3 regions of the Novosphingobium sp. BL-S-34 genome follow, and region 2 is predicted to be linked to each of the others. Evidence: riboswitches for the same ligand, from Rfam matches in the RefSeq annotation. Region 2 holds a riboswitch; each other region holds the start of a gene.
What was found. A riboswitch is a leader RNA that binds a small molecule or an ion and turns the genes downstream of it on or off. The one in region 2 is predicted to bind cobalamin.
Positions count from the first base shown of each region.

Region 1 (6,738 bases), on a different replicon from region 2:
GCGGTTGGCCAGCACGGCGGCCAGGGTCACGTCCGCGCGGTAGGTGGAAAGGCCGTGGACCAGCGCACCGAACGTCTGCGCCATCGAGGCGCCGTCGATCACCGCCATGACCGGCAGACCGAACAGGCGGGCGATGTCGGCGGAGGAGGGGGTGCCGTCGAACAGGCCCATTGCCCCTTCGACAAGGATCAGGTCGGCGTCCCGCGCGGCCTCGTGCAGCAAGGCGCGGCATTCCCGCTCTCCGCACATGAACAGGTCGAGCTGGTGGACGGGCGCGCCGCTGGCCCTTTCCAGCACCATCGGGTCCAGGAAGTCCGGCCCGCACTTGAACACCCGCACTTTGCGCCCGGCGCGGCGGTGGCGGCGGGCCAGCGCGGCGGTGACGAGGGTCTTGCCCTGTCCCGACGAGGGCGCGGTGACCAGCAGGGCGGGGCAGGCCGTCATGCGGGCAGGCACGAATATCGTCCGGACGGAGCGGTATCCGAAAGGCGGAAGGGGCAGGGCGGCATGGCGGTTCGATCCTCCTGGGCGCAAGTACGGCTTGTCGTCTCGCGAAAGACCGGGTCCGCGGGGAGCAGCGCTCCGCATCGGGCATGGCCCCCGTCCGCCCGGTACATCCCGCCCGCGCGAAGGATCGACGGCTGGGGGCCGGTTTCCTGACTTCCTGGGCCCGATTTCTCGGAATCGGCGCGCCTTCCGCCGCCTTCTCGGCACCGCGCGGTGCCAATGGCGTGCTGGCGGGGCGCATCCCCGGTTACAGTTGCGGGAGCAGTGCCGGATTCCAGCGGGATTACCCCTCTGGCCCGGACTTCCCGATTAAGCCCTTGCGGGCCCCCCTGGCCCGGCGGGCCTATGGCACTTCGCCAGAGAGCGCAAGCGCGGGCAGGACACGCGCAAGCGCCGGGCTCTTGCACGCGGCACCCCACCGGGATAGGGGCGCTCCAGCGACAGGTTCCCCGCAAGGGGATCAAAAGGGAACGCGGGTGAATGCCCGGGCTGCCCCTGCAACTGTAAGCGGCGAGCCGTGCGGCCAATTCGCCATTGGGGGTGCAAGTCCCTGAGAAGGCGGCCGAAACGGCACTGACCCGTGAGCCAGGAGACCTGCCTGACGCCGTCGTTCTTCGACCGGACAGGGTGAGCCGGGCGAACGGGGCCATTCCTCGCGCAACGACAGCCATTGCCGTGCCGGCACGCGCCGCGCGGGAGGGGGCGTCGTCCGCTGCATGGGCGGCAGAGGCCCTGCCTTTCGCATGCGTGCCGACCCGGCCGGGTCGATGCTCGTGCGAAGGACATGCCGTGAACTGCCGAATTCCCGCCGCCAGCCCCCTGGCTCTCGCGCTAGCCCTTGCAGGGGCGCTGCACCCGCTCGCGGCCCTGGCCGAGGAGGCCGATGCAGTGCCTCTGGACGAACGCATCGTGGTCACCGTCCTGCGCACGCCCGTTGCGGCCGACCGGGTGGCCGATACCGTCACCGTGCTCGACGAGGCGCAGATCGTTGCGGCCCAGCCGATCGCGCTGACCGATGTGCTGCTGCGCACGCCCGGCATCAGCATGTCGCGCAACGGCGGTTATGGCACCACCACGTCGCTGCGCATTCGCGGTGCCGATGCCGGGCAGACGGTGATGGTGATCGACGGGATGCGCCTGTCGGACGCCTCATCGACGGCGGGAGGCTATGGCTTTGCCAATTTCCTGGTCGACGATGCCGATCGCGTCGAGATCCTGCGCGGTCCGCAATCGATCCTCTGGGGCAGCGATGCCATCGGCGGTGTCGTCAACGTCCGCACCCGCCGCGCGGCCGCGCCGCTGGAAGGCAGCTTCGCGGTGGAAGCAGGAACCCATGACACCGTCTCGGCCCGCGTGGGTCTTGGCGGCACCTCCGAGGCCGTCGACTGGCGCATTGCCGCCTCGCGCTTCGCCACGGACGGCATCTCCGCGCGCGCGAATGGCACGGAGGACGACGGCTACCGGCGCAGCGCGGCCAGCGGCACGATGACTTACCGCGTCGCGCCTGGCATCTCGCTGGATCTGCGCGGCTACTGGTCGGATTCCCGGAACGCGTTCGACGGTACCTCCGGCGACTCCCTGGCCTATGGGTGGACGCGCGAATGGTCGGGCTATGCCGGGGTGAACTTCGCGCTGCTGGACGGCCGGCTGGCGAACCGCGTGGCCGTGCTCCAGACCGAGACCGACCGCGAGAACTTCGACCCCGCACGGCAAGTCCGCCAACTGACGTTCGACGCCCATGGCCGCGTGCGCCGTTTCGAGTACCAGGGCACCTACACGTTCAGCGAGGCCATCCAGGCCGTGTTCGGCGCCGAGCGCGAGGAACAGCGGATGACCACCGCCTCGCCCGCGAACAGCACCGCGGCTTATGCCCTCGTGCCCAGCCGGGCGAATACCGAGAGCGTCTACGGCGAACTGCGCGTGACCCCGCTCACCGGGCTGACGCTCAATGGCGGCGCGCGCTACGATCACCAGTCGCGCTTCGGCGGCAACACGGTGTTCAGCGCGGGCGCGGTCTACACCCCCAATGGCGGCGCCACGATACTGCGTGCCAGTTATGACGAGGGTTTCAAGGCGCCCTCGCTCTATCAGCTGTTCAGCATGTACGGCGTGGCCGATCTCAAGCCGGAGAAGGCGAAAGGCTGGGAACTGGGCGCCGAGCAGGGCTTCGGCGAAGCCTTACGCCTGTCGGCGACCTGGTTCGAGCGCGATACCGACAACCTGATCGACTTTGCCTACTGCCCCACCAGCGGCACCCTGCCGGACATCTGCTACGTTCCCGGCACGGGCACCTCGCGCTTCGGCTACTATGCCAACGTCAAGGCCAGCCATGCCCGCGGGCTGGAACTCGCCGCGTCGGCCACATGGGGCGTCCTCTTCGCCCAGGGCAACTACAGCTGGATCGCGGCAGAGGATCGCACGCAAGGCAGCGGCACTTACGGCCGCCAGCTCCAGCGCGTGCCGCGTCATCTCGCCAATGCCGAGCTGGGCGTGGCGCTGCCGCAGGGCCTGCGCGCCAGCCTGGCCGCGCGCTATTCGGGTGAAAGCTTCAATGCGGCGACCGGCACCGCCACGCTGGACGACTACTGGCTGGTGGATGTGCGCGCGCAGTGGCAGGTCATGGAAGGCCTGATTCTTCAAGGACGTATCGAAAACGTGGGCGATCAGAAGTACGAAACCGTGAGCGGCTACGGCACGCTTGGCCGCACCGTCTATTTCGGACTGAGGAGCCGGTTCTGATGCTGCTTCCAGTCGAACCCGGCCCGTCCGTGGTCGTGTGCAACACCTGCCGCCATTCCGCCGAAGTCCGCGAGGACGAGGACGGTCGGCGCGGCGGTGCGGTCCTGGCAGAGGCCATGCGCGCGGCGCAGGCTGCCGATCCCGCGCTCCAGGGCGTGGCGGTGCAGGAAATGCCCTGCCTCTTCGCCTGCCAGCGCCATTGCACCGTGGCGATCCGGGCGCCGGGCAAGCTGGGCTATGTGCTCGGCGATTTCGCACCCGATGCGGAGGCGGCCCGCGCGATCCTCGAATATGCGGTGCGCCATGCCGCCAGCGAGGAGGGGCAGGTGCCCTATCGCGAGTGGCCGCAGGGCGTGAAGGGCCACTTCATCACCCGCACCCCGCCGGAAGGGTACCTGGGCACATGATCCGCTTCGAGAACCGCGCCGCTTTCGCCGCCGCCCTGGCCGACCTGCCCGGACCGGACGCGCCCGCGCTGGCCGCCGCGCGTGCGCGCCAGGCGTCGCTCACCAAGCCTGCGGGCTCGCTCGGGCGGCTGGAGGACATCGCCGTGTTCATGGCCGGCTGGCAGGGGCGCACCCGGCCACGGGCCGAGCGGATCCGCGCCGTGGTCTTCGCGGGCAATCACGGGGTCGCGGCGCGCGGGGTGAGCGCCTATCCGAGCGAAGTCACGGCGCAGATGGTCGCCAATTTCGAGGCCGGCGGCGCGGCGATCAATGCGCTGACGACAGCCTGCGGGGCGGCGCTCTCGGTCGTCCCGCTCGATCTCGACCGCCCGACCGGAGACATTACGCGAGAGCCCGCTCTCAGCGAGGCCGAGTGCCTCGAAGCTCTCGATCGCGGTGCCGCCGCGGTGTCGGCGGACAGCGATCTGTTCTTCGTGGGCGAAATGGGGATCGGCAATACCACCCCGGCGGCCGCGCTGGCGGCGCAGGTCTTCGGCGGGGCTGCGGCCGACTGGGTAGGGCGCGGCACCGGGCTCGACGATGCCGGCGTGGCGCGCAAGGCCCAGGCGGTGACGGCGGCGCTCGCCCTGCACGGCGCGGCCTGCGAGGATGCTTTCGAGACCCTGCGCCGCCTTGGCGGGCGTGAGATCGCGGCCATGGCGGGCGCCGTGCTGGCAGCGCGGCACTTGCGGGTGCCGGTCCTGCTGGACGGGTTCATCACTTGCGCGGCCATGGCGCCGCTGTTCGCCGGCAATCGCGATGTCCTGGCCCACTGCCTTGCCGCGCACTGTTCGGCCGAAGCGGGCCATGCGCGCCTGCTCGATCGCTTCGGGCTGGACCCGCTGCTCCACCTTGGCATGCGGCTGGGCGAGGGATCCGGCGCGGCGGTGGCGGCACAGATCGTGCGTTCGGCCCTGGCCGCGCATGACGGCATGGCGACTTTTGCCGAGGCGGCAGTGGCATCCTCCGTGTCCGGGGCATCATGAGCGGCATCCTCGTCCACCTGATGCGCCACGGGGCGCCTTACGAGCCGGGCCTGCTGCTGGGCCACCGGGACGATGCGCCGACCCCGGTAGGCATCGCCCGCTGCGTGTCGCGCAGCGCGGCCCTGGCGTTCGAGCGGGTGATTTCCTCGGACTTGCGCCGCTCCAGCATTCCGGCCGCGCAGATCGCGGCCATGCGCCGCCTGTCGCACAGCCTTGACCCGCGGTGGCGGGAGATCGATTTCGGCGCCTGGGACGGCATGGCGCCGCATCAGCTCGATCCGGCCGTGCAGGCGCGGTTCTGGGACGATCCCGAGGCTTTCGCCCCGCCGGGAGGCGAGCGCTGGTCGCAGCTCTGCGCCCGCGTGGGAGAGGCCGTGGCGGGTATCGACAGGGCCAGTCTCATCCTCACGCACGGGGGGGCGATGCGCGCTGCGCTCTCGGTCCTGTTCGGGTTCGACCACCGCCAGGTCTGGGCTTTCGAACTCCCTTATGGCGCGCTGGTGAGCTTGCGCATCTGGCCGGGCGAGGGCCTGCCTGCCGCGCAGATCCTCTCGCTCGACAGTAGCAAGGCAGGATGAGGGGCAAGGTAGGATGAAGGGTAAGGCAGGATGAAGCAGCTCGTTCTCGCCCTCCAGTTCCTGACGCGGCTGCCGCTTCCGGCGGTTCGCGCCGATGCGGACGACTTCGCCGGGTCGATGCGCTGGTTCCCGGCGGCGGGGCTGGCCGTCGGCGGCTCGGTGGCGCTGGCCTGGTGGCTGGCCCGCTCCGTGGCTCCGTTCATGGCCCCGTCCATGGGCGGCTGCAGCGGCGACGGTTGGATCGCGGCGCTGTGCGGCCTCGGCGCCTGGGTGGCGGTGACGGGCGCGCTGCATCTCGACGGGCTTGGCGACGTGGCCGATGGCGCGGGCGCGGCGCACAAGGATCCGGCGCGGCTCTCGGCGGTCATGGCCGATCCTCATGTCGGCAGCTTTGCGGTGGTGGCGATCGGCATGCAATTGCTGGCGAAGCTGGTGTTGCTCCATGCACTGGCGCCCGGGCAGGTCTGGGCGCTGCTGCTCGTCGCTCCGCTGGCGCGCGCGGCGCCGCTGGCCTGGACGCTGGCGCTGCCGCCGCTGCACGAAGGGCTGGGCAGCCGCTTTCGCAGCGCGGTGACATGGCGGCACCTGGCCTTGTGGAGTGTCATCGGGGCTGTCGCGGCGCTGCTCGTGGCACCCGCCCTGTTGGCGGTGTTCCTGGCGGTTCCGGCCTGGGGCTGGTGGCTTCGGCGCCGTATCGGCGGTATTTCCGGCGACGGGCATGGCGCCGGGATCGAGGTCGTCGAAACCCTGCTGCTGCTGGCGCTGGCGGTCGTACGATGAGCGCGGCCTTCCTGTTTCATGGCGGCCGCGTAAGCGAGGCGGCGCGGGCTTTCGGCGGCGCGCCGGAAGACTGGCTGGACCTCTCGACCGGCCTCAATCCACTGGCATGGCCCGCTGCGGGCGTCGGGCCGATCGACTGGACGGCCTTGCCCGATCCCGATGCGCTGCTTCGCCTCGAAGCCGCGGCCGCGCGCCATTTCGGCGTGGCGCCGGAACTCTGCTGTGCGGTGCCGGGCAGCGAGACCGCGCTGCGCCTGCTGGCCAGGGCGCTGGACCTGCCCGGCCGCGCGCTGGTGCCCGCCTATCGCACTCATCGGGAGGCTTTCGCCCCCTCTCGCCCGGCGCTGTTCGGCGAGCAGCCGAAGGCCCGGGAAGTCTTCGTCTTCGCCAATCCCAACAATCCCGACGGCGTGCTGCGCGACCCCGAGGATGTGGTGGCCTGGGCGGAGCGCATCGATGCCACGGGCGGCTTTCTCATCGTCGACGAGGCTTTCGCGGACTGTCATCCCGGCGCCAGTGTCGCCCGCGCCGTAGCGCCGGGGTTCCGGTTGATCGTGCTGCGCTCGTTCGGGAAGTTCTTCGGACTGGCGGGTCTGCGCCTGGGTTTCGTGCTCGGCCCGCCGGCGCTCATGCTGCTGCTGCGGCAATTGCTGGGGAGCTGGCCGGTCCATGCCGGGGCGCTGGCCATCGGCGCGGCGGCCT
Region 1 is NZ_CM166472.1:2,673,915-2,680,652, forward strand. Features, by position in the region: gene AC1VV3_RS12820 (cobyrinic acid a,c-diamide synthase CobB) at 1-456, opposite strand, end outside; cobalamin riboswitch at 630-853, opposite strand; cobalamin riboswitch at 933-1,123, shown strand; gene AC1VV3_RS12825 (TonB-dependent receptor plug domain-containing protein) at 1,297-3,246, shown strand; gene AC1VV3_RS12830 (DUF1636 domain-containing protein) at 3,246-3,653, shown strand; gene cobT (nicotinate-nucleotide--dimethylbenzimidazole phosphoribosyltransferase) at 3,650-4,678, shown strand; gene AC1VV3_RS12840 (histidine phosphatase family protein) at 4,675-5,256, shown strand; gene AC1VV3_RS12845 (adenosylcobinamide-GDP ribazoletransferase) at 5,287-6,036, shown strand; gene AC1VV3_RS12850 (aminotransferase class I/II-fold pyridoxal phosphate-dependent enzyme) at 6,033-6,738, shown strand, end outside.
Region 1: it holds a riboswitch for cobalamin, as region 2 does, so the genes downstream of both, AC1VV3_RS12825 (TonB-dependent receptor plug domain-containing protein) here and AC1VV3_RS22780 (TonB-dependent receptor plug domain-containing protein) in region 2, are expected to answer to the same signal.

Region 2 (6,738 bases):
GTAGACTCGTTTGACACCGGCGGCTTCCAGCGTGGCAATGAATTGTTCGGCAACGTTCCTGGCCATGTTTCACCTCGTGTCGGGACATCGAATGGGGCACCGAAGGGTTCAAACCCCTCTCCCGGCGAAGGGTGCCACGAAGCTGACAGTTTTCGGCGCCTGCGCAACCATGCCAAGGTATGACGTGCCGTTCCCTCCGCCCCATTGGGCTTTTTCGGGGATTTTTCGCCGGGACGTGCGGGACTTGCGCCTTGCCGGGAAACCAAACGGCCCGTCGGCGCTTAGGCCCACATGGATGCAGCGGCGCAGATCGATGTGCAGGACCATGCACGGGAAGAGACGGGGCATCGCCCCCCGGGCAAGCGGCCGGATCGCACCCGTCTGCTGCGCATCCTGCGCAATGTGCTGATCGCGATCGTCGCGCTGGTATTCGCGGCCTGGCTGGTCCTCTTCATCACCAAGGGCCGGTTCCTGAAGCACCCCTTCGAACGCATCGCCAGCTCGGCCGCCGGGCGGCAGGTGCGGGTGGGCGGAGACTTCCAGCTCTTCTTCGCACCGCTGCGCATCAAGTTCCTGGCCGATGGCCTGAGCGTCTCCAACCCGGAATGGGCGGGCCGCCCGCAGATGTTCGCCGCCCGCCATATCGAGGCGCGGATCGCCCCGCTTTCCTTGCTGTTCGGCCGTCGCCACGTGCATACGCTGGACCTTCAGGGCGGCGCCGTGGACCTCGAATGGGACAAGGCCCATGGCCGCAACAGCTGGACTTTCGGCAGCGGCGGCGGGGGCAAGCCCTTCGAGTTCCCCCGGATCGACCGCGCCACCATATCGGACACCCGCGTCCGCTATCTCGACCCGCAGATGCCGCTGCTTGCCAATCTCGTGGTCGATCCCGTCACTTCCACCGATGCGAAGATCGGCAAGGCTGTCTCGCTGCGCGGCGACGGCACCTTGCGCAGCACCCCGTTCCGCGTGAGCGCCCGGCTGCTCTCCCCCGACGCCACCGTCAATCGCGGCAGCAACGCGCTGGAACTCACGGCCTGGGCGGCGAACAACCAGGTCGACGTCTCGGGCACCCTCCCCTCCATCGCCGATTTCGAGGACGTGCCGCTCAAGGTCCGCGCCCGCGGGCGCGACTTGTCCGAACTGCTGGGCATCATCGACGTCGCCATTCCCCAGACCCGCCGCTACGCACTGAAAGCGCAGCTGGTGAAGGACGGGGAGACCTATCGCTTCACCGGCATGACCGGCACGTTCGGCCAGTCCGACCTTTCGGGCAAGCTGACGGTGACCAATGCCGAGCGGCTGCGGCTGGATGCCGTGCTGGCGACCAGGCGGCTGGACATCGTCGATGCCGCGCCGTTCATCGGCTACAACCCGGACATCGTGGCATCGAAAGGCGCCGTGGCCGCAGCCGCCGCCACCGGGGCGGGCGCCCAGCGCGTCCTGCCGGACGCCGCCCTGCCGGTGGAGACGATGCAGCGCTTCGACGCCGGGCTGGACTGGAAGGTCGGCGTGGTCCGCTCACGCAATGTGCCGGTGCAGAACATCGCCCTGAAGCTCTCGCTCGACCGGGGACGACTGGCCCTGTCGCCGCTGACATTCTCGATGGCGCGCGGCGATGTCGCCTCGGACCTGGTGTTCGACACGCGTCAGCGCCCCTCGGCCGTAAGCTACGACATTCGCCTCAAGTCCACGCCGATGGGCCGTCTGCTGGCCGGCTACGGCGTGGTGGAATCAGGCACGACCGGCACGATCGGCGGCCGCATCAAGCTGGAAGGCCGCGGCGACACGATCCACGATTCGCTCGCTTCGGCATCGGGCCGGATCGCCTTCATCATGCCCCGCGGTACGTTCTGGACGCGCAACGTGCAGCTGGCCGAGCTGGACCTCGGCACGTTCGCCTCCAAGATGTTCGAGGGCAAGCTGAAGAAGCCCGTTCAGCTCAACTGCGGCCTGGTGGCCTTCACGGTGCGAGGCGGCACGGCGGCGGCCGACCCGATCCTGATCGACACGTCGAAGAACGTCATCACCGGGCGCGGCGGCTTCAGCTTCGACACCGAGGCGCTCGACATGGGATTCCGCGCGGATGGCAAGAAGTTCAGCCTGTTTTCCGGGCAGTCGCCCGTCGGCATCGGCGGCCGCTTCGCCAATCCCTCCCTCCAAGTGATCAGCCCGCAATTGCTCGGCCGCGCCGGAGTGGGTCTTGGACTGGCCGTGGCGGCGACGCCGGTGGCGGGGCTACTCGCCTTTGTGGACGTGGGGGATGCCAAGTCCGCCGCCTGCGGCCCGGTGCTGTCGGGCGCCAATGCGCAGTCCCAGCGCACCGCCAAGGGCAAGCCGCGCGACGACGTCGGCTCCGGCCGTCCCGACAAGAACGACTGAGTTTCCTCCGCCGCGATAGCTCCGGCCGGAACGGACGTGAACCGGAACGGGCGCGCTCCGGCCGGCTTCGCCCACACGAACACATCCCGCTTGCACAGGGCGCACGCCCCGGCTAGCTCATCGCGTCCGCCATTTCCGCAAGGATGGCGGGCAATGATCGCGCTGGTGCCTCGAAAGAGGCTTAATAGGGAACACGGTGAGAGAGGCTTCCTCTTGAAACCGAGGCTGTCCCTGCAACTGTAAGCGGTGAGCGCGATGCACATCACGCGGCCGGGCAATGCCCCCTGCCGCAGCCACTGGGCCGGACGCTAAATCCTGCGAGGCCTGGGAAGGCCGTGCATCGAGCGATGACCCGTGAGCCAGGAGACCTGCCAGCGTACGGTCGCTCTTGCTTTGGTCCAGGGGATGGCCGGGGCACGGTGATTTTTCCGTCTGAGCGACGAACCAGCGGCAAGGGCCGCACGGTGCGCTGAGCGGTCGTCCCGAATCCGGGCGCCCGGCCGGTCGACGCGCCGGTCGTTCGCGGGCCTGGGTTCGCGAGCGGCAGACCCTTGCCAAAAGCTCGCTTGGCGCCCGGCAGGGGAATGAAATGAAGATCGCAACCGTTTCGCACGCGGCGCTTGCCGCGGTGCTGACTCTCGCCTGCGCCGCGCAGGCCCGGGCCGCGGATGGCGGGAAGGTCGAAGGCCGGAAGGTCGAAGGCCGGGAGGCCGATGCCGCAGAGGCGGATGGCCCTTCGATCGTCGTCACCGGACAGAGCCTGGAAGAGACGCTGCCGCAGGAACTCTCCCGCTACGGCAACGACGTCGTCACCGTCGATGAACGGCAGATCCGCAACAGCGGCGCGGTGGACGTGACCAAGGCGCTGGACCAGGTACCGGGCCTCTACGTGCGCGGCCGCAATGGCCCGTTCACTTACGTAGACGTCTCGCTGCAGGGTTCGCGCACGCAGGACGTGCTCTGGACGATGGACGGCATCCGCCTCAACAACCGCCTGTACGGCAGCACCTCGCCCAACGACACGCTGCCCGCCAGCATGATCGAGCGGATCGAGGTCCTGCGCGGCGGAGAGAGCTTGTTCTACGGCACCCAGGCTTCGGCCGGAGTGATCAACGTGGTGACGCGCAGCTTTTCCGACGATCCGGGCGGCCAGGTCAATGCCTCGGTCGACAGCTGGGGCGGCACGACCCTGGACGGCTATGCGCGCGGCGCCCTGGGCGACCACCGCTTCGTGGCTTATGCCTCGCACAATCGCTCGGAAGGCTACCTGCCCTACAGCGCCTATCAGCCCAGCCTCACCGACCGGCACCTCGGCTACGACTTGTGGTCGGCCGGGCTCAAGTACCAGTACGGGCTGGCGCCGGATCTCGCGCTCAACGCGCAGTACCAGCATACCGAGGCGAAGCTCGACAACCTTGCCCCCACCCGCATTCGCGAGAGCCGCAATGACCGGAACGAGGAAGTGGCCAGCCTGCGGCTCGACTACACCGGCAGCGACACTGTGCAGTTCTTCCTGAAAGGCTATTTCCACGACTGGAAGACCGCCTACATCCAGATCCGCAATTCGCTGCCCGACCATCAGCCCCAGGTGATCTACCCCGCCGGCACCTTCTGGGGCTACCGCGACTGGGGCGGCAGCGCGGTGATGAAGCTGCATCTGCACCCCGGCCTGGAATACCTGCTGGGCTACGACTTCCAGAACTTCAGCGGCCGGGACGACGTGCTGCTGATCGCGCCGACCAGCGAGCAGGTCCACGCCGGGATCCTGCAGCTTCGCACCACCGACGAGATCTCGTCGAAGGGCCGCCTGGCGGCGGGCCTGCGCTACAATCGCACGGACGGCGCGCGCAAGACGATCTGGAACGTCTCGGGCCGCTACGACTTTGCCGAGGCGCTCTATCTGGAAGCCAATGGCGGCACGGCCTTCGTGCTGCCCGACGCCTCTCAGCTCTACGGCAACGACCCTTGCTGCGAGGTGGGCAATCCGAACCTCAGGGCCGAGCAGAGCCTTTCGCTCAACCTCTCGGCAGGCGGCATCCTGCCGCTGGGCGCGGCCTCGCTGGGCTGGAAAGGGACGTATTTCGACCGGCGCATCACGGACATGATCGACAGCGTCTACGACGATCCCGCCTTCCCCGGCGGCACTTACGCCAATCTCGACGGCAAGGTCCGCTCGCAAGGCGCGGAGCTGGAACTCGACGCGCGCTGGCCGGGCGGCTGGGGCATCTCGGCCAGCTACACATATGCCCGCGTGCGCGAAAAGGGCGCATCGACGCAGCTGGACCGCAACCCCAAGCAATATGCCAAGGCCGCCTTCTCCTATGCGCCCGAAGACCAGCCCTTCGGCGCGAGCCTCAACGCCAGCTGGATCGGCGATGTCTGGTCGACCGCATCCGGCGCGGGGCGGCGGAACTACGGCAACTACGCCCTGCTCGATGTCGGCGCTTATCTTTACGTCGACGGGGCGGCGCGGCGGAACCGCTTCGGCGTCAATATCGAGAACCTGCTCGACCGGGAATATGCCACGCGCGGCTACCTTTCGGCCGCGACCGACCAGGGCGTGCTCGATGGCAGCAACAGCCGCTTCCTCTATTTCAACCGGGGCGTGCCGCGCACGCTGCGGATGCAATACGGCCTGAGTTTCTGACGCCGTGGTCGCGCTCCAGCCTTCCAAGGCGCCCGGTAGCCTGCTGCCCCGCAGCTTGCTGCCGCGCCCCGTCCTCGTCCTTCATCGCTGGCTCGGCGTCTTCGTCGGGCTGCTGATGACACTCTGGTGCCTGTCGGGCTTCGTGATGATCTACGTGGACTATCCGAGGCTGGAGCCGGCAGCGCAGTTGCAGGGCCTGGCGCCGCTGCAACTGCCGCCCGGTCCGGTCTGGAACGATGCCGCGTGGGAAGAGGCAGGCCTCGCGCCAGACCTGCCGATCGCCTCTGCGCGCGTCGAGATGATGGCCGGCCGCCCGGTCCTGCGGATCGTTTCCGCGGCCACCGGCGACCGCCCCATCGCGCAGATGCAGGCCATGCCCGAAACCATCGACCTGGCCACGGGGCGGAAGCTGGCCCCGCCCGGGCGCGCCGACCTCGCCAGGATCGCGGCGGACTACGCCCGCGGCCATGCGATCGGCGGCGCAGCGCCCGCTCTGTCCGAAACCGGCATCGACCAGTGGACGGTGCAGACCTACCGGCGGAGCGCCCCGCTCTACCGCGCCGACTATGCCGATCCCGCCGGGACCGTGATCTACATCTCCGGCCGTTCGGGCGAGGTGGTGCAGGAGACCACTCGTTTCCAGCGCTTCTGGGGCTGGCTGGGCGCCGTGCCGCACTGGCTCTACCCCACGATCCTGCGGGAGGACGCCGCACTTTGGAACCAGGTCGTGGTCTGGACCTCGCTTGCCGGCTGCTTCCTCACCGGCACCGGCATCTGGGCCGGTATCGCGCGGCTGCGGCGCAGGCGGGACGGGACTCTCGGCTCGCCCTACAAGGGCCTGTGGTGGTGGCACCATGTCTTTGGGCTGTTCTTCGGCTTGCTGACCCTGAGCTGGGTCGCGAGCGGCCTGTTTTCGATGAACCCCTGGGGCTTCCTCGATTCCGCGGCCGGCCCTGCCGAAGCCGGGCGGCTGGCCGGGCCGATGCACTGGCGCGATGTGCGCCAGGCGCTCTCCGCGCTCGGCGACCTGCCGCGCGGCGCGCGCCGGGTGGTGACCGCCCCGCTCGGCGGGCGCACTTTCCTGCTGGTATCGGGCCTGCCCATATCGGACGGCGAAGTTTCGTCGCAGCGCTTCGACGCTGCCGGAAAGCCCGCTCTCTTCGGCGAGGACGCGCTGCGCACCGCGCTGTCGGGCAGGCCCTCGCTCGCCTCGCTCGAACTCCTGGAGGAAGAGGACGCCTACTACTATGGCCGCCGTTCCCCCGCGGCGCTTCCGGTCTGGCGCGCCGTTCTGGCCGATGCCGAGGCGACCCGCCTCTACATCGATCCGTTGAGCGGCCGGCTCCTGCGCGCTGTCGACCGTAACGGGCGTGGGTTCCGCTGGCTGCAGGACGGCCTGCACCGGCTGGACCTGCCGCTGCTGCGCCGGCGCCCGTGGTGGGATCTGGTGGTCCTGCCGCTGCTGGCCGCCGTCACGTTCGTCTGCGGCACCGGCACATGGATGGCCTGGAACAAGGTGCGCCGCGACGTACGGCGCCTCCTCAGGATGGGGCTCAGAACGCCAGCGCGGCGCCCTGTTCGGCGATGACGTAGCGGACGGGCGGGCCGTCACCCTCGGCCAGCTGGCGGGCGATGGTCGCGGCGATCGCGGGGTCCCCGTCGACCGAGGGCTTGATATGGCCGATCACCACGGGCAGCCCCTTCAACGC
Region 2 is NZ_CM166473.1:2,069,260-2,075,997, reverse strand. Features, by position in the region: gene poxB (ubiquinone-dependent pyruvate dehydrogenase) at 1-66, opposite strand, end outside; gene AC1VV3_RS22785 (AsmA family protein) at 292-2,382, shown strand; cobalamin riboswitch at 2,531-2,772, shown strand; gene AC1VV3_RS22780 (TonB-dependent receptor plug domain-containing protein) at 2,972-5,029, shown strand; gene AC1VV3_RS22775 (PepSY domain-containing protein) at 5,034-6,617, shown strand; gene AC1VV3_RS22770 (MBL fold metallo-hydrolase) at 6,583-6,738, opposite strand, start outside.

Region 3 (6,738 bases), on a different replicon from region 2:
TGCCGGCTACCGCCACCCCCGAACCGACGACGAGGCCCACGCCCAGGATCAGCAGGGCCTGGAGCCGCAGCGGCTCCACGCCCAGCGAGCGCGCGGCCATTTCGCCCAGGGTCATCGCGTCGAGATCGCGTCCCGCCGCCAGGATGACGCCGATCCCGGCCAGCGTCAGCGGCGTGGCGATCCAGACCTCGCGCCAGGAGCGGTCGGCCAGCGAGCCCATCATCCAGGTGACGATCTCGCTCATGGCGAAAGGCGAAGGCGTCAGGCTGATCGCCAGGCTCATCAGCGCGCCGGCGAGACTGGAGACCATGAGGCCGGCCAGGGTGAACAGCGCCACGCCGCCGCCGCGTCCCGCGATCAGCGCCAGCAGCGCCATGGCGCCGCCCGCGCCGATCAGCGCGAAGAGCGGCAGCATCCACGGCGCCGAAGCATAGCCGGTCCAGAAGCTCAGCACGGCACCCAGCGCCGCGCCCGGCGCGATGCCGAACAGGCCGGGATCCGCCAGGGGGTTGCGCAAATACCCCTGCATGGCCGCACCCGCCGCGCCCAGCCCAGCCCCCAGCACCAGCGCCAGGACCGCGCGCGGCAGGCGAAGCTGAAGCAGGATGACCGAGGCGCTGTGCAGTTCCGGGGCGAAAGGATTGATCCACACCCGCCCGGCCAGCAGGGACAGCGGCACCGCGACGACGAGCGCGAGGACCAGCAGCAGGACGAAACGCAGGTTCATGGTCTTGCGGAAACGATCCGCCCGGTGGCTTTTGCGGGGGCCGATGCGGGGCCTGTTGCGGTGCCTGTCGCGGGGGCTGTTGCGGTGCCTGCCCCGTGGGCCGGCGGCATCTCCGTTTCCGCAAGCGCGCGGCGCGCGGCGGCCAGTTCGTCCAGCGCACGCGGGATGGTCGCCCCGCCGCACCAGAGAATGGAGCGGCTGAGCAGGAAACGCCGGGTACTGGTCAGCGCGGAGAGCGCCGGATGATGCAACATTCGGTCCTCCTCGGCGAGCGGATCGCCCACCGCGAAGACCACGCGCGGAGGGTCCGCCAGCACGTGCTCCAGAGGCAGGTAATCGGCCTGGGAAAGGCCCCGCGCGCCGGCAATATTCGTAAAGCCGGTGTGCTTCATCATGTCAACGATCAGGGTCTGGTCACCCGCCACCAGTCCACCGGATTCCCACACTATTGCCGGAAGAAGCGCTGAGCCCGGCGGCGGTGCATCGCGGCGCACGGCGGCGTCGATGCGGGCCACCAGCCTTTCGCCCAGCGCGGCATGACCCGCCAGCCGTGCCAGCGTGCGGACCTGTTCGCGCGCGGCTCCCAGGTCCGAGGCGATCGGCATCTTCACCAGCCGGTAGCCGAGGCGCCGGAATGCCGCCTCGCTCGCGGGGTCGAGGAATGCGCTGGCGACGACCACCCTGGGATGGATCGTCGCCACTTCCTCCACCGTCCCCGAGATCGCCCGGTACCGGCGCGCGCGGGCGATCGGCATCGAACTGCTCTCGGGATCCTGGCTATAGCTGGAGATCGCCAGCAACTGCCCCGGATCCGTCACTTCGGCCAGGATGGCGTCCGTGCAGGGGTTGAGCGAGACGATGGTGGGGCGCTCCGCCCCGCTCTCGCCGTGGCCCGGTACCGCGGGGGCGGCCTCGGTGGTGTCACCGCCCCCGCAGCCCGCCAGCGCCGCCGAGCCAGCCAGAGCCAGCACGACAAGGAACCGGCGGGCCTTGCGCCTGCCCCGTCCAACCGATGTCGTCAGGGCAGACGACAGGATCACATCTTCACCCGCACCCCGGCATAAGCCGCGCGGCCCGGGGTGCCATATGTCCGCACCACTTCGTAGTGTTCGTCGAACAGGTTCTCGACACGGCCGTAGACCTGGATGTTCTGCGTCACGTCGAAGGCGCCGCGCAGGCCGACGACGACATTGCCGCCGAGGTAGTAGGTATTGGCGATGTCGTCATAGCGACCGCCGCCCACGCGCAGGTCCGCACCGAGGCGGAAGCCGTCCGACCAGTGCTTGTCCAGGCTGGCATAGAGGTTCGTCTTGGGACGGCGAGCGAGGCGCGTGCCGGTCACCTCGTTGGTGGCGTCGAGGTAAGTGGCCGAAAGGCTCATGTCGAAGCCTTCCCAGTCGCTCACCTGCATGCCCAGTTCCACGCCCTTCGCCCGCGCGCGGCCGACGTTGTAGTAGTTGAAGGCGGTCAGGTCGTAATCGATCAGGTTCTTCGTCTTGCGGTCGAAGTAAGTGACCGAGAACGTGCCGTGGCCTTCCGCAAAGGGCTGCTCCACGCCGACATCCCACGACTTCGACGTCTCGGGATCGAGCGCGCGGAAGCCGGAATTGGAATAGAGCTGGTAGAGCGACGGCGCCTTGAAGCCCTCTCCATAGCTGGCGCGCAGGATCGGCGCTTCCTCGCTGCCCCCGATCACCCAGGCACCGTTGGCCGAGAAGGTGGTCTTGTGGCCGAAGTCCGAATTGTCGTCATAGCGCAGGCCGCCGTTCAGCGTCAGCCCGGTGACGGGGCGCAGGGTCAGCATGCCGAAGTAGCTGTCGATCGAGGTCGAATCCTTCGAGCCGTAATTGTCGGAGAACTTCTGCTTCTCCGTCTCGGCACCGACGAGAATGCTGGCCATGTCGATGGGGGTGTAGGAGACCTGACCCTCGAAACGGTCGGCGCGGCCATTGGTGGTGTAGGGACCGAAGACGGCATCGTCCGAGATGCGGCGCGTATCGGTGAGGCCATAGCCCAGGCGCGCGCTGAGGCGGCCGTCCAGCCCCTTGTAGCGCAAGTTGGCATAGCCCACGGTGTCGCGCTTCAGGCCCACGTTCAGGGCATCGGCGCCGGTGTTGTCGTAATCGTAATTGGCCTTGGTCCAGTACGTCCCGGCATCGGCGGAAAGACCGCTCACCAGCTCCACTTCGGCGCGGGCGTTGGCGCTCTTGCTCTCGAAGCCGTCCTTCTCCTGGCCGCCGAGGCGCTCGTCGAAAGCGGAGTAGCCGTCGCCCTTGAGCCAGTTGCCGCCCAGCGTCAGGCCCACCGGACCGACCTTGCCCGCCGCCGAGGCGCCGAGCTGCTTCTGGTCGCGCCAGCCGTATTCGGCCTGGCCGCGCGCGGTCCACTGCTCGGTCGGGCGCGCGGTGATGAGGTTGATGACGCCGCCGATCGCGCGGCTGCCCCAGAGCACGCCGGACGATCCGCGCACCACTTCGATGCGGTCAAACTGGCCGACGGTCAGGCTGCCGAAGTCGAAGCCGCCGCCCACGTCGCCGGGATCGTTGATGCGCACGCCGTCGATCAGCACAAGGCTCTGCGCGTTCTCGGCGCCGCGGATGAACACGCTGGCCGGCTGGCCGAAACCGCCCGACTGGGCGAACGTCACGCCCGGCAGGCGGGCCAGGATGTCGGTCGCGGTGACCGCCTGGGTGCGCTCGATATCCTCGCGGGTGATGACCGAGACGGACTGGCCGATCTCGCTGGTGGGGGTTTCGGTGCGCGTCGCGGTGACGACGATACTATCGATTGCGGCTTCATCCGCGAAAGCGGGGGTCGAGACGGCAAGAGCCGTCCCCAGCAGAAACAGGTACTTCACGCGTATTCCTCCAACCTGAACGACTTTGCCGTCCATGGCGGAGACGCGCGCTTTTCCTCATGCGCGTGCTCGCTGCATGCCGGGACACCCCGCCCGGCTGCGGAACGACCGTCAAAGGCAGGTCTCCTGGCTCCCGAATCTTCGCGCCGCCTGCCGCCTTCCCGGTGTGACCCAGTGGCATAGCGTGGCAGGGGCGCTCCCCGGTTACAGTTGCGGGGGCAGCTTCGGACTTGCGCCGAAATTCCCACCAGGGTTCCCTTTTCACGAAACCCGGGGCCCGGCTCCGGGCCACCCATGACGTCGCGAGTGCCGATACTGGGCAGTGGGGGGATTGGCAAGCGGCGCAAAGGGCGGCGCGGCGGTATCGCCGGGGAAGATCGCAAACAAACTCTTAAGCGATTCAGCCTATCGCTGCCCGCTGTACCGCTTCGGGACGCGCCGATTTCCAGGGATGCCGCGCCCGGCAAAGCAGGTTAGGCGCAAGATGCGCGATGACCCGATGGAACGCGAAATCCGCGCTGGCCGACGATGCGCCGAAAGGACCCGAGTGACCGCTGCCGCCCTTCCTGCCTGCACCGAAACCTGGGAGCCGCGCCCCCGCGATTTCCAGGGCCATTTCGTGCGCGGCGGACGCAAGCGGCTGCAACGCAGGCGGCGGCGCTGGACGCTCGGCTCGGCCGCGCTCGTCGCCGTGGCCCTGCCTGCCTTCGCCGCGCCTTCCTTCGCCCCGGCCGAAGCCTGGGACCGCCTCACCGCCTCCGGGACGGAAACCGGCGGCGCGCCCGTTCTGCCCATGCCCTTCGAGCAGGCCGGCGCCAGCTTCCCCGGCTCTGCCTATTACTATCTCGAAGCCGAACAGCCCGTGCTCAAGATAGGCGAAGGCATCCATTCCGACGCGGATGACGGAACCAGCGGCCCCGGCCCGGTCGCCCGCGCCCTGCGGATCGACAATTCCGGGGTGGACCGCAGCCGCGCGCTCCAGTGCCTGACGGCGGCGATCTATTACGAAGCCGCCAGCGAGCCCGACGGCGGCCAGCGCGCCGTGGCCCAGGTCGTGCTCAACCGCGTGGCCCATCCGGCCTATCCCAAGACCGTCTGCGGCGTCGTCTATCAGGGTTCGGAGCGGCCGACCGGCTGCCAGTTCTCCTTCGCCTGCGACGGATCGCTGGCCCGCGCGCCGCAGCGCTTCTTCTGGCAGCGTGCCGAATCCGTCGCCCGTGCCGCGCTGTCCGGCGAAGTCTATACGCCGATCGGGCTGGCGACGCATTATCACACGATCCAGGTCAATCCCTACTGGGCCCCGAGCCTGCACTATCTGACCACGATCGGCGCTCATCGCTTCTATGCCTTCAACGGCGCCGCGGGCCGCCCTGCCGCGTTCCGCTTCGCTTATTTCGGCGGCGAGCCGCTGGCCGCCCCGCATCGCCGCGACGAGTCCGCCGCCTCGGCCCTCGCCACCGCCGCGCTGGACCCGCTGGCCGTGCAGCGCAGCTTCGGCACCGCCGAGGCGCTCCGCCCCGGGCAGGCCGCTGCGCCTTCGCCCGCCATGCCCTCCGCCACCCCTTCCACGGGTGCGGAGCGCGCGCCCGTCTATGCCAGCGACGTGCGGGAACGCGGGGGCGAGTCGCTCTACAAGGCCAGCAACTTGCCCGAGACCCAGGGCGTGCGGCCGGAATATGCCAATTCGGGCAAGTGGATCGCCCAGCCGCGTCAGGAGCAGGCCCGCTGAGGGCAAGTTGGCGCCTTTAGCGATCCGGCGCTTTCATCAATTCGTCACGGGAACGACTGCAAGGTTTCAGCAACCATAGCCCCACACCAAGACTTAGCGGCTTCATCCTATAATACCGGGAGAGACGCCAAGCCCCCGAGCGTTTCCAACAAGAGGCTCGCTTTACCATGGCAATCCGCTTTTCCGCCGCCCGGGACGTCTCCTGCCCGGTGATGGTGCGAGCGCTGTGCCCGTCGGTTTCGCTCTGCGCGGTGAACGACAACGGCGCCGGCCTGCGCGGTGGCCTCCGCCGCGAGCCGGTCGCGACGGCGACCACGGACACGCCGCACCAGCGCATCCTGGCTGAAGCGCTGCGCCACTTCGCCCGCCATGGCCTGTCCGCCGCCGCCCACGCCCGCGCCCATGCCGCCGCCGCGCGGCTTGCGGGCAACGACGGCGAATGCACCCGCTGGATCGCCATCTGCCGCCAGCTCGACCGCCGCATGGCCGACGCCTTCGCCGGACGGATCGCCAGGAACGACTGAAACCGGCCAACCGCCTTCAGGCCCTACCCGCCGCCTTCAGGCCCTGCCAGTCGCTAGAACAGGCGGGCCAGCAGGGGCGGTCCCAGGGTCAGCACCCCGATCAGGGCCGCGGCGATCGAAGCGACCAGCACGCCGCCGGCCCCCAGATCCTTGATCCGGCCGATGGCGGGGTCGAACTCCGGATGGATGCGGTCGCACAGGCCCTCGACCGCGGTGTTGAACGCCTCCGCCAGCCATACCAGGGCCATGGCCAGCACGAGTCAGCGCCAGTCGGCGGCGGAAATCTCCAGCCAGAACCCGGCGACCACCACGCCCAGCGAGGCCGCCAGGTGCAACCGGGCATTGTGCTCGTCGCGCACCAGCCAGCGCAGCCCGCGCCCCGCGAACAGGAAACTCCGCAGGCGCGCCCGCGGGCTGAAACCGGGACTGAAAGGGCTGGAGGTCGGCTTTCCGGGCGGTTTCAGCAAGCAAGTCAGTCCAGCGATTGCGCGACGAGGCCGTGGCGGCCCGTCACGGAGGAGCGATCGGCACGAACGCGGACAGTGTCCGCAACCGGGCTCCTCGGCAAGCACCGCCCGCAGGATCTGCAAGCCGCAACATTTGGAAAAAGGCACGACACGGCCGGTACGTCCACGCTCTCTATAAAGAGCCATGCCGCGACCGCCCGCCCCTCATCCGGGCCGACTCGCACCCTGCGACGCTTGCCTGTCATCCGGACGTGCGAGACAGTGAGCCACCCTCGGGAGAGCACCCGGAGGATGCAATCTGCGCCCGGTCTGTTGCGTGAAACGGCCGCACCACCCTGGCTCAGGGCGCCGTTTCCTGCGCATTTTCGCTCACTATTGCAATTGCGAACTATTATCAGTAAAAACTCGCCTGCCTGCCCTTCGCGCGGGCTTTT
Region 3 is NZ_CM166472.1:2,948,274-2,955,011, reverse strand. Features, by position in the region: gene AC1VV3_RS14070 (FecCD family ABC transporter permease) at 1-727, opposite strand, end outside; gene AC1VV3_RS14065 (ABC transporter substrate-binding protein) at 724-1,767, opposite strand; gene AC1VV3_RS14060 (TonB-dependent receptor domain-containing protein) at 1,764-3,584, opposite strand; cobalamin riboswitch at 3,684-3,895, opposite strand; gene AC1VV3_RS14055 (cell wall hydrolase) at 4,132-5,313, shown strand; gene AC1VV3_RS14050 (hypothetical protein) at 5,481-5,837, shown strand; partial or broken gene AC1VV3_RS14045 (diacylglycerol kinase family protein) at 5,891-6,304, opposite strand.
Region 3: it holds a riboswitch for cobalamin, as region 2 does, so the genes downstream of both, AC1VV3_RS14060 (TonB-dependent receptor domain-containing protein) here and AC1VV3_RS22780 (TonB-dependent receptor plug domain-containing protein) in region 2, are expected to answer to the same signal.